DNA from 2 places in the Roseburia sp. OM04-10BH genome. Region 2 is predicted to be linked to the other one. Evidence: riboswitches for the same ligand, from Rfam matches in the RefSeq annotation. Region 2 holds a riboswitch; the other holds the start of a gene.
The links. Region 2 has a riboswitch for ZMP and ZTP ahead of DXB43_RS05310 (IMP cyclohydrolase). Riboswitches for the same ligand answer to the same signal wherever they lie in the genome.

Region 1 (9,791 bases), on a different contig from region 2:
ACTATTATTAAAAGAGAGGACACGCTCCTTTGTAAATCAAAACCAGAGCCTTTTGCAGGGAAAGAAAATTGCAAAAGGATATTAAGAATAATAAGAATTTTCAATTTTTGGATATTTTTTATTTACTCCAAAGAAAAAGAGGAGCAGTCCTGCAACCAGTAGTCCTGCACCAACAAAGAACCACAGGAAGAAGAACGGAACGGTATCTGCTTTATACATAAACCAGTCAGGAGAGAAGGTTCCCCAGAGGTTAAAGAGGATATGGAAAAGCATGGAAGGATAAATGCTGCGGCTTTTCTCGCAGATAAATCCAAGAACAATTCCTACCACAAAAGCATAAACACCCTGAATCATATTCATATGGAACACACCAAAGAGCAGTGCCTGCAAGAGGTTAGCAACCCAGAAAGGCATTGCTCTTTTGGCATATTTCAAAGTCAGTCCACGGAAAATCAGTTCTTCACAGACAGGTCCAATCAGAACGGAATAGAGAACCAGAATCAGGGAAGGCTCATCCAGTCCCACCGATTCTACCAGGTTACTGTAATATTCCAGCCAGTGCGGGTTAATGGCTGCAGTAAAAGATACAATGTAATTGGTAATATACTGTAATCCTACTGCAGTAATAAGAATGCCGAAGATAACCGGAATATTAAATGGTTTCCGTACATTTTCCGGTTCTGTCTGCCGGAACTTTTTATAATACCAGTAGGCAAATACCACAAGGGCAACAGTACCGTAGGCTGCACTGACACCGGCATTAAAATTGGCGGTGGAAATAATATTTAAAAATGCATCCATACAGTCATCGATAGAAGTTGCCCCTTTGGTATAAAAACCACCCAGCAGGGCAAGCCCTACTGCCGGAATGGAGATAAGCTGCTGCAGGCCAAATGCCAGCAGAGCCGGAAGAAAACAGAACATAATTCTGCCAAATCGCTTCATGAAAAAACCTCCTCAAGTATCATCACTTTTCTTGGCACATTATAACAATTATGAAGCGAATATGCAAACTACTGAGGTACCGCCTGTTTAAAAATACATGGAAAAATGTATTTTTAAATGCAGACAAATACTCTCCGGGTACTTGTGAAATAGGCGGAATCATGCTATACTAGGCGTTATGTTGATATATTTTATGATGCTGTATGAAATATAAATTCACATAATTATAATCAGAGGAGGAATAAATATGAAGAACATGAAGAAATTTGCAGCACTTTTATTAACTGCAGCAATGACAGTAGCAATGGTAGGATGTGGCTCATCTGTAGCTGCAAACACAGTAAATTCCAAGGATGACCTTCCGGGAAAGAAAATCGGTGTTCAGCTTGGAACAACCGGAGATGCCGATGCAACAGCATACGAGGACGAAGGAAGCACCGTAGAGCGTTACAACAAAGGTTCTGATGCAATCCAGGCATTAAAGACCGGTAAGATCGACTGTGTAATCATCGACAAGCAGCCTGCAGAGGCATTTGTTGAGAAGAATGATGACTTGAAAATCTTAGATGATACCTTTGATGCAGAGGAATATGCAATCTGTATCGCAAAAGATAACACAGATTTAACAGACGAATTCAACAAAGCAATCGAAGAGTTAAAAGCCGACGGAACAATCGATACTATCATCAGCAACTATATTGGTGATGAAACAGGAGAGCATCCATATGAGACTCCGGAGGGAACAGAATATCCAAACGGAAAACTTACCATGGCAACCAATGCACAGTTTGAGCCATACGAATATTATGATGGTGACAACGTAGTTGGTATCGATGCAGACATCGCAAAAGCAATCTGTGACAAGCTTGGCTATGATTTAGAGATTGAAGATATGGAATTTGATGCAATCATCGCAGCAGTATCTTCCGGTAAAGCAGATTTTGGTGCAGCAGGAATGACTGTAACAGAAGACCGTCTTAAGAACATTGACTTTACAGATACTTATGCAACAGCAAGCCAGGTTATTGTAGTAAGAAATAAATAATCGGTATAGGAGGAAAGACCTTGAGCGATTTTTTAAGCAGCTTTCAACAGGATTTTATAGAGAAAGACAGATATCTTTATCTGTTACGTGGCCTTGGCAATACACTGCTTATTGCAGTGCTTGCAGTACTTCTGGGTATTGTGGTTGGATTTTTAGTCGCAATTATCCGTTCCACCCATGATAAACATGGTGGATTAAATGTTTTGAATTTTATATGTAAAGTGTATCTTACCATATGGCGTGGAACCCCTACGATGGTACAGCTTTTGATTATGTACTATATTATTCTGGTTGCACTCGATAATAAGATTGCAGTGGCTGTAATCGCTTTTGGTTTGAATTCGGCTGCCTATGTGGCAGAGATTGTACGTTCCGGAATCATGTCTGTAGACGAAGGACAGTTTGAAGCTGGACGAAGCCTCGGACTGAATTATTCGCAGACCATGCGTCTGATTATTCTGCCACAGGCATTTAAGAATGTACTTCCGGCACTGGCAAATGAGTTTATTACCTTACTGAAAGAGACTTCCATCAGTGGATATATTGCAATCCCGGATCTGACAAAGGGTGGCGATATCATCCGTAGCCAGACCTATGACCCGTTCTTACCATTGTTCGGTGTTGCAATTATCTACCTGATAATCGTTATGATTTTAACGGCTGGTGTACATAAACTGGAAACGAGGTTGAGAACAAATGAGCGATAAGAAGGTATTGATTGAAGTAAAGGATTTGTGTAAATCCTTTGGAAATGTAAATGTATTAAATGGTATCTCCACAGAAATCGCCCAGGGAGAGGTGGTTGCCATCATCGGACCATCCGGTTGTGGTAAATCCACATTCTTACGTTCCTTAAATCTTTTAGAGGAGCCGACTTCCGGTGTGATTACTTTTGAAGGAACAGATATCACGGATAAATCCGTAGACATCAACAAGATGCGTCAGAAGATTGGAATGGTATTCCAGCAGTTCAATCTGTTCCCGAATTATACCGTAAAAGGAAATATCATGCTGGCACCGGTTCAGACCGGACTTATGAATAAGGAAGAGGCATCTAAGCGTGCGGACGAGCTTTTGATGAGAGTTGGTCTTTCCGATAAAGCAGATACTTATCCGGCAATGCTTTCCGGTGGACAGAAACAGCGTATTGCAATTGCAAGAGCACTGGCAATGAATCCGGATGTCATGTTATTTGACGAGCCGACTTCCGCACTGGATCCGGAAATGGTAGGAGAAGTTCTTGAAATTATGAAAGAACTGGCACAGGACGGAATGACCATGGTAGTGGTAACGCACGAAATGGGATTTGCAAGAGAAGTGGCAAGCCGTGTCATGTTTATCAATGAAGGACAGATTCAGGAAGAGAATACACCGGCAGAATTCTTCGCCAATCCACAGAATCCGCGTCTTTGCGACTTCCTTTCCAAAGTATTGTAGGGAAAGAACAGATAAAACGGAAAAAATAGTTGATAAAAAGTTTTCATAAGCTATTGCAATCAGAAAAGAAATAGTCTATGATAAAACCGTTATATGACTGACGGATAAGTGGAAAAACCACATGAAGTATAACGAAAACGAGCCGACCGTCTGGGCGATGAACCTGGAGGACTGGCTCGTTTTCTTTTGTATGTTATTTTGAACACCAAAAGATATTGACAAAAAAATGACAGTCAGTATATACTAACTACAGTTAAACAAGACTAATTAGTAACCATTCAGTGTTCATACTGAATACATTTTTTAGGAGGATATCGTAATGATTGAAATGAAAGAGTGGGATGGATTCGAAGGACGTCTCTGGAAAGAAGAAATCAATGTTCGTCAGTTCATTCAGGACAACTACACTCCATATGATGGAGATGAGAGCTTTTTAGCTGAGCCGACAGATGCAACCAACAAGCTATGGGATGCACTTCAGAAATTACAGAAAGAAGAGCGTGCCAAGGGCGGCGTTCTTGATATGGAGACAGAGGTTGTAACCGGAATTACAGCTTATGGTCCGGGATATATCGATGAAAGCTTAAAAGATTTAGAGCAGGTAGTTGGTCTTCAGACTGACAAACCATTAAAGAGAGCTTTCATGCCATATGGTGGAATCAAGATGGCTGTTCAGGCATGTGAGACCTACGGTTATGAAGTAAATGATAAATTAAAAGAAATTTTCACCAAGTATCATAAGACACACAATACAGCAGTATTTGATGCTTATACACCGGAAATGATGAAGGTTCGTCATGCTAAGATTTTAACAGGTCTTCCGGATACCTACGGTCGTGGACGTATTGTAGGTGATTACCGCCGTGTAGCATTATACGGACTGGATTACTTAATCGCTGAGAAGAAGAAGGACAAAGCCAACTGCGGATGCGGACAGATGACAGATGATGTCATCCGTTTAAGAGAAGAAATTGCAGAGCAGATTAAATGTCTGGAAGACATGAAGAAACTGGCTGAGATTTACGGATATGATATTTCAAGACCTGCAACCAATGCAAAAGAGGCTGTTCAGTGGTTATACTTCGGATACCTTGCAGCAATCAAGACACAGAACGGTGCAGCGATGTCAGTAGGACGTGTTTCTACTTTCCTTGATATTTATATTAAGAGAGATATGGATAAGGGAATTCTTACTGAGCAGCAGGCTCAGGAGCTGATTGACCATTTCACAATGAAACTTCGTATGGTTAAATTCGCACGTATTCCTTCTTATAACCAGTTATTCTCCGGTGACCCTGTATGGGCAACCCTTGATGTAGCAGGAACAGGTGTAGACGGACGTTCCATGGTAACCAGGACAGACTTCCGTTTCCTTCATACTTTAGAGAATATGGGACCGGCACCGGAACCAAATCTTACTGTATTCTATTCATCCAGACTGCCACAGACCTTCCGTGATTATGCAGCACGTATCTCGATTGAAACAAGCTCAATCCAGTATGAAAACGATGATGCAATGAAACCGGTATGGGGCGATGATTATGCAATCTGCTGCTGTGTATCTGCTACACAGACAGGTAAAGAGATGCAGTTCTTCGGCGCTCGTGCAAACCTTGCAAAATGTCTGCTTTACGCAATCAACGGTGGTGTTGATGAAAAATCAGGCGAGCAGGTAGGACCAAACTACGCACCAATTACAGCTGAATATCTTGACTATGATGAAGTAATGGCAAAATATGACAAGATGATGGACTGGTTAGTAGACATCTATGTAAATACACTGAACCTGATTCAGTATATGCATGATAAATATTACTATGAAGCAGCAGAGCTTTCTCTGATGGATACCGACTTAAAGAGAACTTTTGCAACCGGTATTGCAGGATTTTCACATGTTATCGATTCTCTTTCTGCAATCAAATATGCAAAAGTAAAAGTCGTACGTGATGAGAACGGACTTGCAAAAGACTTCGAAATCGAAGGAGACTTCCCGAAGTACGGAAATGATGATGACCGTGCAGATGAAATCGGAGTATGGCTGCTTAAGACTTTCATGGATAAATTAAAGAAACATCATACTTATCGTGATTCTGAGCCTACAACTTCTATCCTTACCATTACTTCTAACGTAGTATATGGTAAAGCAACCGGAGCTATGCCGGATGGACGTAAAGCCGGCGAACCACTTTCACCGGGAGCTAACCCATCTTACGGTGCAGAGCAGAACGGACTTTTAGCTTCCCTGAACTCTCTGACCAAGCTTCCATATGAGTGGGCATTAGATGGTATTTCCAATACACAGACCATCAATCCTGGCGCACTTGGAAACAACGAGCAGGAAAGAATCGATAATCTTGTAAATGTAATGGACGGATACTTTGACCAGGGTGCTCATCATCTGAATGTCAATGTATTTGGCAAAGAAAAGCTTATTGATGCAATGGAGCATCCGGAGAAAGAAGAGTATGCAAACTTCACAATCCGTGTATCCGGCTATGCAGTTAAGTTCATCGACCTGACAAAAGAGCAGCAGCTTGATGTTATTGCCCGTACCTGTCATGAGCGTATGTAATTTAAGACAGTAACCGAACTGCGGGGAGCATGCGATTTTTCCACAATTCAGGTAAAGCAGAATGTGCAGGCTTAATGAAAAAAGCCTGCACATTTTTATAGGTTGTTAAGCATCCGTAAGTATTTTGGTGTATAGGAGGCAATATGAGTGAAATAAAAGGACACATCCATTCTGTAGAAAGCTTTGGTTCGGCAGACGGACCGGGTGTAAGATATATTGTATTTTTGAAAGGCTGTAACATGAGATGTCAGTACTGCCATAACCCGGATACCTGGGCAAAAGATGGCGGAGAGCTGATGACACCGGAAGAAGTGTTAAAAAAGGCACTTCGCTACAAAACTTATTGGAAAGAAAAGGGCGGAATCACCGTAAGCGGTGGAGAGGCTCTTTTACAGATAGATTTCGTAACAGAACTGTTCCGGCTGGCAAAAGAAAAAGGGGTAAATACCTGTCTCGATACCTCTGGCAATCCATTTTCCTTGGAAGAACCATTTAAAAGTAAATTTGATGAGTTGATGAAATATACAGACCTCTTTATGTTAGACATTAAGCATATGGATGATGCAGCACACCGGAAACTCACCGGACAGACGAATCAGAATATTTTGGAAATGGCAGCTTATTTATCAGACCATGGCAAAGCAATGTGGATCCGCCATGTGTTGGTGCCGGGTATTACAACAGAAGAGGATGAGCTTCACCGCTTAAGAAGTTTTCTTGATACCCTTAAGACAGTAGAGCGGGTGGAAGTGCTGCCATATCATACCTTAGGCGTCTTTAAATGGAAGGAACTTGGAATTCCATACCAGTTAGAAGGCGTAGACCCGCCTACAAAGGAGCAGATAGACCGGGCAAAAGAGATTCTTGGGGCACTGTAAAATAGATAAGCAGCATTACAGGAAAATAAAAAAGTAATGCTGCTTTTTAGATTCTGACGATAATGCGGGTAAGGTATTCACTTCGTTTATCCGTCATGGTAGCGTTAATCAATTCTTCTTCATAGAATCTGCCATCGGATGAAGTAATCTGGTGCTGCTTCATGTAGCTGCGCAGCCTGTCATAAGCGAGTGAAATATCATTCCAGTCTCCCAGGTGATAGGCGGCGAGACATTTAGAAGCCGGAAGAATCCGGTAAGGCATTTTCTTGGGAGGGGTCTGCATGGCAAGGCATACTTCGTGATAAAGATTGTGGGCACCCCGGGCAAGGTCACGTTCCATCTGGATATAAAGCACCGTAAAACCGGTAGTTTCCTTGCTTTCATAATAGGAGTTCAGAAGCTCACTGACTTTTACGGAGATGGTCTTATCATCGGAAGAACTGACAGGGTGTGCTGCAATATAAAATCCTGGCAGAGAGACTTCTTCAATGATATCCGGATTTGTAGTCAGGCTGGTTTTAATTCGTTTCTGCTGTCTTTGAATCCACTTCTGCTTTTCTTTTAATGCACGAATCTGCTGTTCGATGACAGCGTTTTCTTTCGTAAGAAGTGTGGCATAATTTTCCGGGCTTCGGTGTTCCATGTATTCTTTAATTTCCGGCAGAGGCATGCCAAGTTCCCGCAGCGTGATAATGGCATCTAACACATCCATCTGGCGGACGGTGTAGTAGCGGTAGTCATTGTCCCCTCTTGCTTCGGGTGAAAAAATGCCAAGCTGGTCGTAGTGAAACAGTGTATTCTTTGTAGTGCCCATCATCCTGGCAACTTCTCCGGTGGTCAGATATTCATTTCTACTCATTAAAAAAATCTCCTTGACTATATGGTTACCATATAGTTTATGATAGCAAATAGTGATTCATAAGACAAGGAGGTTATCATGTCGAATTCATTAAATCAGAACTTTAAAACATTATCCTTATTGAAATTTGCATTGCCATCTATGATTATGATGGTATTTATGTCATTGTATACAATCATAGATGGAATCTTTGTGTCAAGACTGGTAGGAGAAAGCGCTCTTTCTGCAGTCAATATTGTATGGCCGGTTATTTGTATTCTCATTGCAATCGGCGTTATGTTAGCAACCGGTGGAAGTGCAGTGGTAGCGAGAAAAATGGGTGAGGGAGATGAAAAGGGAGCGTGTGAGAACTTTACTTTTCTTGCAGTGGCAGGAGTTGCTGTAAGCCTGGTGCTGCTGGTTATTGTATTACTTTTTCATAAACCGATTGTATATGCATTAGGAGCAGACGACTCTTTATTCGAAAATGGGAAAACATATCTTATTGATATGATGTATTTTGGACCATGCTGCATTTTGCAGAGCTTATTTCAGTGCTTCTTTGTAACTGCAGGAAAACCTGCATATGGACTCGGACTGATTACTGCCGGAGGTGTAGCCAATGCAATCTTAGATTATGTCTTTATGGGGCCAATGCAGCTTGGCATTGCCGGAGCAGCTATTGCAACAGGCATCGGACAGATGATTCCTGCGGTAGTGGGAGTCATCTATTTCCTTGTGAAAAGAAAAGGACTTCATTTTACCCGCTTCCATTGGGATGGGAAAGCATTGTGGCAGTCCTGCACCAACGGTTCTTCCGAGATGGTAACGAACCTTTCCAATGCAGTAATTACATACCTTTTTAATATTATTCTGATGCGTATGGTTGGAGCAGACGGGGTAGCTGCAATTACCATTATTTTATACGGACAGTTTTTATTCAATGCGCTGTATCTTGGATTTTCCATGGGTGTGGCACCGGTTATCAGCTTCCAGTACGGAGCAAAGAACAGTGAAAAATTAAGTAACGTTTACCATATCAGTAACCGGTTTGTAAAAATATCCTCCGGCTTTATGGCGGTGGCATCCGTCCTTCTGGCGAAGCCGATTACATCAGTATTTGTCTCAGAAAGCAGTCATACCTTTGCAATGACAGTTACGGGATTTGCATTGTTTGGCATCAACTATCTTTTCAGCGGCTATAACGTATTTACCTCTTCGCTGTTCACGGCACTTTCTGATGGAAAAACATCTGCACTGGTATCCTTCAGCAGAACCTTTGTCTGTATTCTGGCCTCTTTACTGATTCTGCCGCAAATTATCGGATTAAAGGGAGTCTGGCTGGCAGTTCCGGTGGCAGAATTTGTGACATCAGGACTTTCTTTTTACTGTCAGAGAAGAAATTTATCGAAATACGGAATTTAAGAAACTTTTTTTTCATCTGGAACGTCTAATCTATAAAGAGTATAATGAATGGTAAAGAATGAATGGATAATACCATTTTAAGATAGTAAAGAGAGGATACGAAAGATGGTTTTTAGCAGCATAGCATTTATCATGTATTTTATGCCGGTATTTTTTCTGGTTTATTATATCCTGCCGGCTTCTTATAAGAATGCCTGGCTTTTCCTTGCCAGCCTTGGTTTTTATTACTATGGTGTCAGGGGAAATCCGGGTTATCTTTTACTTATGATTATGTCCGTGGTGGTCAATTTCGTGGCTGGAAAACTGATTGAGGCACAGAAGACGAAGCGGGCACGGAAAGCCTGGCTTGTGGTTGGAATCGTCTATGATTTAGGATGGCTCATTCTGTTTAAATATCTGGGCTTTCTTATAGAGAATCTGAATGCCCTTTTTGGTGCAATGCACGTTAAGGTACAGCTGGAAACATGGAATCTGATTCTGCCGATTGGAATCAGCTTTTATACGTTCCAGATTATTTCCTATCTGGTGGACGTGTACCGGAGGGAAACGAAAGCGGAAAAATCGTTGATTTCACTGGGAACGTATCTTTGCATGTTCCCGCAGTTAATTGCAGGACCGATTGTCAATTACCATCTGATTCAGGAACAGCTT
Region 2 (9,791 bases):
AAAATTGCAGGAGCTGTTTGCGGGAACAGATGTTTTTGATGAAAAGGGGAAGATGAACCGTCCGAAGGCGGCAGCCATTATTTTCAAGGATGAAGCCAGGCGGAATGGAATGAATGAGATTTTGCATCCGGCAGTAAAGGAATATGTGCTCCATGTATTAGAGCAGGAAAAGGAAGAAGGCAGGCTTCGTTATCTGGTATTGGAAGCGGCATTATTAATCGAAGAACATTATGATGAAATTTGCGATGAATTATGGTATATTTATACTTCAGAGGAGAATCGCAGAGCAAGGCTGAAGCAGTCGAGAGGCTACAGTGATGAAAAAATCAGTGAAATGTTTGAAAGCCAGCTTTGCGAGAACGAATACCGCAGACATTGCAAAGTGGTAATTGATAATAATGGTACGACGGAAGAAACCATTGCACAGGTAAGAACGATAATAGAGAATGAGGGAGAAAATACCAATGGATAATGCAGAACAGAATGCAAATCAATTTGTATTTGGCTTGGATATCGGAACAAGAAACGTAGTTGGAACAGTTGGATATCGGGAAGGCAAAGACTTCTATGTGGCAGCCCAGTATATGAAAGAGCATGAAACCAGAGCTATGCTGGATGGTCAGATTCATGACATCGGAAGAGTAGGCAGAACAATTGCAGAAGTAAAGGCAGAATTAGAAGGGCAGTTAGAGGCAAAGCTTACCGATGTCTGCATTGCTGCCGCTGGTCGTGTACTGAAAACCGTGACCACCAGCGTGGAATATGAATTCGCAGAAGAGACCGTAGTAACTGCAGAACATATACATACTCTGGATTTACTGGGAGTAGACCATGCCCAGCAGATTTTAAAAGAGAGGAATGATACCCGTTACAAATTTTACTGTGTGGGATATTCCGTTGTAAAATATTATATCAATGATGAAGTCTTTTCCAATATCGAAGGACATAAGGCAGAGAAAATTTCGGAGGATGTTATCGTAACCTTCCTGCCGGAGGACGTTGTAGATGGTCTGTATTCCGCAGTAGGGCAGGCTGGATTAAATGTTGCCAATCTGACTTTGGAGCCTATTGCTGCAATCAACGTAGCAATTCCGGAGGCCTTTCGAATGTTAAATATTGCATTGGTTGATGTGGGAGCCGGAACATCCGACATCTGTGTCACCAGAGACGGAAGCATTATTGCATATGGCATGATTCCTTATGCCGGAGATGAGCTGACCGAATTAATTGTACAGCATTATCTGGTGGATTTTAATATGGCAGAACATATGAAGCTGACATCCGGTATGGCGGATGAAGTGGAATTTACCGATATCATGAGCATTACCCATACGATTCCATCTGAAGAAATCTGGGATTTAACCCATGATACGGTAGATAAGATTACCACTGAAGTAGCAGAGAAAATCAAAGAGTTAAATGGTGATAAATCAGTCAGTGCAGCCTTCGTAGTTGGTGGTGGCGGCAAAATCCATGGATTTACGGAAATGCTTGCAGACAAGCTTGAAATTCCAAGAGAGCGTGTAGCATTACGTGGAGAAGAAGTTTTAAAAGAGGTTCATTTTGCACAGGAAGAGATTAAGAAAGACCCATTACTGGTAACACCGATTGGAATCTGTCTTAATTATTATGACCAGAAGAATAATTTCATTATGGTCCGGTTTAACGGAGAACGCTTAAAGCTTTATGATAACAGCCATCTTACCATTGTGGACGCTGCATTGCAGGCGGGCTTCCCGAATGAAGCACTGTTCCCAAGACGGGGCAAGGCAGTAGAGTTTACCGTAAATGGCAAGCCGAGAATCGTCCGTGGAGAACCGGGAGAATCAGCCATTGTTAAAGTGGACGGAAGAGTAGTCAGCATCAATACACCACTGGTTCCGAATTCCGAGATTACCATAGAAGCCTCTACCATTGGAAAAGAAGCCGTATCTACGATTGAACAGTTAGATGAATATACATCCTCCACCATTACCTTCCAGGTCAATGGCATCAATATTACCTGCCCGAAATTTGTTCAGGTCAATGGAAGCCTTGAACCTTCTAATTATGTTATTCAGGAAGGGGACGAAATCGAAACCAGAAACTTCTATACCATTGGACAGCTGGCAGAGTTTATGGATGTGCGGATTGATGAAGAAGCCGGAATTATCTTAAATGGAAAACCGGCAGATATGGGATCTCTTTGTTATGAGAACTTTGAAATCGAATGGAGTGCTTCTGCCTATGAAAGCGGTGAACGTCATATTTCCTATGGACAGGCAGACCACAGATTTGATGCCGGACCGGAAGAAGTTTCAACAGAAGAAAGCGCAGACAGTGCAGCTGAAGTTCATGAGACAGAAGCTTCTGTGGCAGCTGAATCTGTGACAGACGAAAATGCTGCGGATGAAAATGCAGCAGATGGCATTCAAACGGCAGGTGCAGAGCCGGCAGTTGAAACGAATACAGATTCTGCAGCAGAAGCAGCAGCCGATGCACCGGTGCAGAAACCGACAGAGCCGGAAAGCAAAGAATTACATATTATTGCAAACAATCAGGAAATTACTTTAAGTGGCAAAGAAGAATATGTATTCGTGGATATTTTTGATTATATTGATTTTGATTTGTCAGCATCCCACGGAAGAGCAATTGTAACTTTAATCAATGGCGTGGATGCCCAGTATACACAGGTATTGCAGGACGGCGATAAAATTGAAGTGTACTGGAAAGAGAATTACTAAATAGAAAGAGACATAAGAAAATGGAATTATGCAGTATTGCAAGTGGAAGCAGTGGAAACTGTATCTACGCAGGAACAGAAAGCAGCCATCTGATGATTGATGCCGGAATCAGTGGAAAGCGCATTGAAGCAGGATTAAACAGTATCGGTTTGAAAACCGCGGAAATGCAGGCATTGCTTGTGACCCACGAACATTCAGACCACATTTCCGGTCTTGGCGTGGTAGCAAGAAAATATGGAATTCCAATCTATGCCACGGCAGAGACCATTGAGGCAGTCAAAGGGATTTCCAGTGTGGGAAAAGTAGATGAGACATTGTTTCATCCTATCGAAGCCGGAGTGGAATTTCAGATTGGAGATATTACGGTGGAGCCGGTATCCATTTCCCATGATGCCGCAAATCCGGTGGCATACATCATGAAACAGTCAGATAAAAAGATGGCGGTCATTACTGATTTAGGGAAATATGACAATTATCTTATAGACAAGCTGCAGGATTTAGATGTATTATTGTTAGAAGCAAATCATGATGTGCGTATGCTTCAGGTGGGCAGTTATCCTTATCCTCTGAAACAGCGGATATTAGGGGACAGAGGACATCTTTCCAATGAGAGCAGTGGACAATTTTTAGGGCAGCTTCTGCATGATAAGTTTAAAAAAGTAGTATTGGGGCATCTGAGCAAGGAAAATAATCTGGCAGAACTGGCATATGAGACAGTGCGCCAGGAAGTAGAACAGGGTGAGAACCCGTACCACGGAAATGATTTTCCAATCCAGGTAGCAAAGCGGGACGAAGTGTCTGAGCTTATCCGGATTTAAGAATATTAAGAAAGCAAAAATAAGAGGAGAACAAAATGGAAAAGACACAGAGCAAGACAATTATTACTGTAGTAGGAAAAGATACTGTAGGAATTATCGCAAAAGTTTGTACTTATTTATCAGAACAGCATATCAATGTACTGGATATTTCACAGACTATCATTGACGGATTCTTCAATATGATGATGATTGTTGATTTAAATACATCCAAAACACCATTTGCTGAGTGTTCTGCAGCACTGGAAAAATTAGGTGAGGAAATCGGTGTTACCATCAAATGTCAGAGAGAAGAAATCTTTGATATGATGCACAGAATTTAATACGACTTACATAAAAGGGAACTGCTGTTGGCAGGTCACTAAGGCGTATCAATGAAAATACAGGAAATGAGCTGTGTAGAAAGGCAGAATATAGGAGACAAAAAATGATTAATATAATGGAAGTAAGCGAAACCAATAAAATGGTGGAGCATGAGAACTTAGATGTCCGTACCATTACCATTGGAATCAGTCTTTTGGATTGTATTGATTCTGATTTAAAGAAGTTAAACGATAACATTTATAAGAAAATTACTACAGTGGCAAAGGATCTGGTATCAGCAGGAAATCAGATTGAGCAGGAATTTGGAATCCCAATCGTAAATAAAAGAATTTCCGTTACACCAATTGCACTGGTTGGCGGGGCAGCCTGCAAGACACCGGAAGATTTTGCAACCATCGCAGATACTATGGATGCAGCAGCCAAAGCAGTAGGAGTAAACCTGATTGGTGGATATTCTGCACTGGTATCCAAGGGAATGACAAAGGCAGATGAGCTTTTAATCCGTTCTATTCCAATGGCACTTTGCCGTACCGAAAGAGTCTGCAGTTCTGTAAATCTTGCATCCACAAAAACCGGAATTAACATGGATGCTGTAAAATTAATGGGAGAGATTCTCTTAGAGGTGGCAGAGCAGTCTAAGGACAGAGATTCTGTAGACTGTATGAAACTGGTTGTATTCTGTAATGCACCGGATGACAACCCGTTTATGGCAGGCGCATTCCATGGTGTAACAGAGGCAGATGCGGTAATCAATGTTGGTGTCAGCGGACCGGGTGTTGTAAAGACTGCATTGGAAAAAGTCCGTGGAGAGAACTTTGAAGTATTATGTGAGACCATCAAGAAGACTGCATTTAAAGTAACCCGTGTAGGTCAGCTTGTAGCACAGGAAGCGTCGAGAATTTTAAATATTCCATTTGGTATTGTAGATTTATCTCTGGCACCAACTCCTGCAATCGGAGACAGTGTAGCAGATATTCTTTGTGAAATTGGTCTGGAATATGCAGGTGCACCGGGAACGACAGCAGCCCTTGCTCTTTTAAATGACCAGGTTAAGAAGGGCGGCGTAATGGCATCTTCTTATGTCGGTGGTTTAAGTGGTGCATTTATTCCGGTCAGCGAAGACCAGGGAATGATTAATGCAGTACAGGCAAATGCCATTACACTGGAGAAATTAGAAGCAATGACCTGTGTATGTTCCGTAGGTCTCGATATGATTGCAATTCCGGGTGATACCAAGGCAACTACCATTTCCGGTATTATTGCAGATGAAATGGCACTTGGAATGATTAACCAGAAGACTACAGCAGCCCGTCTGATTCCGGTAATCGGAAAGGGAGTAGGCGATACTGTAGAATTTGGTGGATTATTCGGCTATGCACCGATTATGCCGGTAAACCAGTATTCCTGTGATGCATTTATCAACCGTGGGGGAAGAATTCCTGCACCAATTCACAGCTTTAAGAACTAGGATTTTTTGAAATGGAGAAAGAAAATGAGTGATATCCGTAAACTTGTGTTTTTTGAACGAGGCGTAGAAACATTAACTTATTTTTCACATGAGATGGCAGCGTCATTTCGCAAGATGGGATATCAGATTTTCTTCTTTGACATTCAGGCAGAATATGCTGACACGAAACGATTAAGCCGCTTTTTAAAAAGTGGCGAGACCGCAGTCATTACCTTTAACTTTATCGGATTAAGCGGAGAGGAGTTCCTGTTGGAAACAGAGTCTCAGTCTGTCTTTGCCAGCAGAAATATTCCGGTCTATTGTATTCTTGTGGACCATCCGTTGTATTATCATAAGCAGCTTGATGAGACAATTCCGAATCTGACTGTGTTCTGTATCGACCGTCAGCATATTTCTTATATGAAACGGTTTTATAAAGGGATTCCCTGTCATTTTTTACCATTGGCAGGGAATTTTCTGATGGATGGGGAAGAGCGAGTCCCAACAGATTTTATTCCATATGAGAATCGGGAATATGAAGTGGGTTTTATCGCAAACTATGTGCATCTTCCGGCAATTGAAGAGCATTTTACCAGCCAGACGAAGGAATATATTGAATTCTATCATGAGATATTAAATTATCTCCGCCTGCATCCGTCAGAGCCGTTAGATTCTGCCATGGAGCATTTTGTCCGCCGGGAGATTCCGGAAGTAACGGAGCGGGAGCTGATGGCATGCTTTGCAGGAATACTTTTTTTGGATATGTATAACCGGACTTATTTCCGTGGAGAAACGGTGCGGACATTGGTAGACAATGGAGTACGGGTACATGTTTTTGGCAAAGGGTGGGAGAATCTTAAGGTAAAACATCCGGAGAATCTTATTTTAAACGGAAGGCAGCTTGATTCTGCCGAATGCGTAAAAATCATTCGGAATACCAAGATTGCATTGAATACCATGCCATGGTTTAAGGATGGAGCCCATGACAGAATTTTTACAGCCATGTTAAATAAAGCAGTATCCCTGACAGATGGCAGCATTTATTTAAAGGAGCGTTTCTGCGATGGAAAAGATCTGGCATTTTATGAGTTAGAGCATCTGGATGCATTGCCGGAACAGGTATTATCCATGCTGGGACATCCGAAGAAAATGAAAGAAATCATAGAATATTCTTATGAACGGGCACTTAAGGAAGATACCTGGGCGAACCGTGCAGAACGTCTGAGAGAGTTCTTATAGGAAGAATTCCTTGACAAGTGTTTTGGAATATGTTTTACTAAATTCAGGTCATATGACTGACGGAACCGTGGGAATAACCACATGAAGTATGACCTGAGAAAGCCGACCGTCTGGGCAGTTAAGCTCGGGATACGTGTCGGTATTTTTTATGTATGCAAACAGGAAAAGTCACAGGAAAAATTCGAAAGAGAAAGAGACTTTGACAAAAGCTGCAGCAACTTTAAAAATTACATGGAGCGTAAGAAGGAGGAACAAAAATGAAGATGACTTCATTAGCAGAAGAACTTGGAAGCACTACTTATCCGGGAAGAGGAATTGTAATTGGAAAGTCGAAGAATGGAAAGTATGCGGTAACTGCTTATTTTATCATGGGAAGAAGCGAGAACAGCCGTAACCGTGTATTTGTTGAGGATGGAGAAGGAATCCGTACCCAGGCATTTGACCCTGCAAAATTAAGTGACCCAAGTCTTATTATTTATGCACCGGTTCGTGTACTGGGCAATAAGACCATTGTAACCAATGGAGACCAGACAGATACCATTTATGAACTGATGGATAAACAGCAGACCTTCGAACAGGCATTAAGAACCAGAGAATTTGAGCCGGACGCACCTAACTATACACCGCGTATTTCCGGAATCATGCATGTGGAAGATGGAAAATACAATTATGCAATGTCTATTTTAAAGAGCAACAATGGTAATCCGGATGCCTGCAACCGTTATACATTTGCTTATGAGAATCCGGTAGCTGGGGAAGGACATTTCATTCATACTTATATGAATGATGGAAATCCATTACCAAGCTTTGAGGGCGAGCCGGTACTGGTTGATATTGGAGATGACATTGATGCATTTACCGAACTGGTATGGAATAAACTGAATGCAGACAATAAGGTATCTTTATTTGTAAGATATATTGATATTGAAACCGGAAAATATGAAAGCCGCATTGTAAACAAGAACAAATAAGATTTTGTGAATAAGATTCGTGCGAGAGAGGAAAATAAAATGAAAGAATTAGAATTAAAATATGGTTGTAACCCAAATCAGAAACCATCCAGAATTTACATGGAAAATGGCGAATTGCCAATCAAAGTATTAAATGGTAAACCAGGTTATATTAACTTCTTAGACGCATTCAATGGCTGGCAGTTAGTAAAAGAATTAAAGAAAGCAACCGGACTTCCGGCAGCCACTTCTTTTAAACATGTTTCTCCGGCAGGTGCAGCAGTGGGACTTCCACTTTCTGAAGTAGAGCGTAAGATTTACTGGGTAGATGACATGGATGTAGAATTTACACCAATTGCTAATGCATATGCAAGAGCAAGAGGCGCTGACCGTATGTCCTCTTTCGGAGATTTCATTTCTCTTTCTGATGTTTGTGATAAAGCAACCGCACTTTTAATTAAAAGAGAAGTATCTGATGGAGTCATTGCACCGGGCTATGATGATGACGCATTAGAAATTTTAAAAGCAAAGAAAAATGGCAATTACAATGTCATTGAAATTGATCCTGACTATATTCCGGACCCAATCGAGCGGAAACAGGTATTTGGCGTTACCTTTGAGCAGGGAAGAAATGAGTTAAATATTGACGAGCATTTCTTTGACAATATTGTAACAGAAAACAAAGAGCTGCCGGAATCAGCAAAGAGAGATCTGGCAATTTCCATGATTACTTTAAAATATACACAGTCTAACTCCGTATGTTATGTAAAAGACGGACAGGCAATCGGTATTGGTGCCGGACAGCAGTCCCGTATCCACTGTACCAGATTAGCAGGCTCCAAAGCAGATAACTGGTGGTTACGCCAGTCTCCACAGGTACTGAATCTGCCATTTTTAGATAAAATCCGCAGAGCTGACCGTGATAATGCAATCGACCTATACATTGGCGAGGATTATATGGACGTACTTGCAGATGGCGAATGGGAGAAGATATTTAAGACCAGACCTGCTGTATTTACGGCAGAAGAAAAACGTGCATGGTTAGATAAGAATACCGGAGTATCTCTTGGCTCTGATGCGTTCTTCCCATTTGGAGATAACATCGAGCGCGCCCACAGAAGTGGCGTGCGGTATGTAGCACAGCCGGGCGGATCTATCCGTGATGACCATGTAATCGAAACCTGTAACAAATATGGTATGGTAATGAGCTTTACCGGAATCCGTCTGTTCCACCACTAAGAGCTGGAAAATCAGATAGGATTTGAAAGATAAGATTTTGCTTTGTGAAAGGACATTTAGTTCCTGCTATAAAATTCCGCAGTTACTAAGCAGTTTGTTTTTCTTTTTGAGATAAAAACAGTCTTTCCAATGTTTGACAAGATGTCTGTACGGTTCGTCGAAGTACGGATGCATAATAAAGGCTGTTAGGGGTACTTGGAATTTCGTCTGGCAACAGGCAACGCTGGCACAGGGATGTGCCAGCGAGGCGCATTTGAACATGGATGTGAATTTGCGCCGGTTGCCAGATAATGTGATGTATTATCCGAAATTCCCAGTGCCCCTTGCAGGCTTTATAGAGCATCCGTACCCGACGGACAGTGCAGACATCCGGTCAAAGCAACGGAAAGACAGTTTACATTCAAGAAAAACAAACTGCTAAGAACTGCTGAAATTTTACTGCCAAAGAACTAAGATATCCTTTTACAATCAAAATCTTAGTTCTTATCAAACGCTCTTTTGATTTTCCCACCAACCAAATGGTGGAATCAGACGGCACGGAAAATTCACACCCTTACAATATTGCGTACAAACTCGCTTCTGGCATCCTGCCCGGTTTTTCCGGACAGGATGTTTTCATATAATTCTCCGGCAAAGACATCCAGAACAAAAAGGCGTGCAGCATCAGAAGATAGCATAGAGGCTGCGTTGGCACTCTTAGAAATCATTGGAACATCCGCATAATTGCTTAAAATCGTGAGGAGCCGGGAGGCGTCTTTGCGGAATCCTAAGATACGAAGATAAGGAATGTAATCTAAGGATTTTCCCAAACGATAATCTTCAGATGTAATCTGAAGCAGAAGGTGCGTGAAAATCCGGCTGATTCTGGTATAAGTCATATCCTTTGTTTTCAGTAACTGGCAGAACTGCTCAAAGAAATGAAACTGTTTTTGCATATTTTTTATCCGGCGGGCAATTGCTTCAGTGGAATCACCATAGGAAGCCAGTTGTGCTTCACTCTGCTGTAACAGAAGGTAAGAGAGCGGAGCAGAAAAATCATTGGCAGAAACCGGCG

Region 1: linked by a shared signal. The riboswitch ahead of pflB (formate C-acetyltransferase) and the one ahead of DXB43_RS05310 (IMP cyclohydrolase) in region 2 are both predicted to bind ZMP and ZTP.

Annotation. Positions count from the first base shown of each region.
Region 1 is NZ_QTZI01000010.1:38,724-48,514, reverse strand. Features, by position in the region: gene DXB43_RS10815 (DEAD/DEAH box helicase family protein) at 1-85, shown strand, start outside; gene DXB43_RS10810 (type II CAAX endopeptidase family protein) at 82-945, opposite strand; gene DXB43_RS10805 (transporter substrate-binding domain-containing protein) at 1,193-1,990, shown strand; gene DXB43_RS10800 (amino acid ABC transporter permease) at 2,011-2,697, shown strand; gene DXB43_RS10795 (amino acid ABC transporter ATP-binding protein) at 2,687-3,427, shown strand; ZMP/ZTP riboswitch at 3,511-3,590, shown strand; gene pflB (formate C-acetyltransferase) at 3,747-5,999, shown strand; gene pflA (pyruvate formate-lyase-activating protein) at 6,143-6,877, shown strand; gene DXB43_RS10780 (MerR family transcriptional regulator) at 6,924-7,736, opposite strand; gene DXB43_RS10775 (MATE family efflux transporter) at 7,815-9,140, shown strand; gene DXB43_RS10770 (MBOAT family O-acyltransferase) at 9,246-9,791, shown strand, end outside.
Region 2 is NZ_QTZI01000004.1:7,528-17,318, forward strand. Features, by position in the region: gene coaE (dephospho-CoA kinase) at 1-472, shown strand, start outside; gene DXB43_RS05280 (cell division FtsA domain-containing protein) at 465-2,723, shown strand; gene DXB43_RS05285 (MBL fold metallo-hydrolase) at 2,744-3,541, shown strand; gene DXB43_RS05290 (ACT domain-containing protein) at 3,577-3,861, shown strand; gene DXB43_RS05295 (PFL family protein) at 3,966-5,330, shown strand; gene DXB43_RS05300 (glycosyltransferase family protein) at 5,355-6,548, shown strand; ZMP/ZTP riboswitch at 6,591-6,671, shown strand; gene DXB43_RS05310 (IMP cyclohydrolase) at 6,806-7,519, shown strand; gene DXB43_RS05315 (phosphoribosylaminoimidazolecarboxamide formyltransferase) at 7,559-8,737, shown strand; gene DXB43_RS05320 (nucleotidyltransferase) at 9,283-9,791, opposite strand, start outside.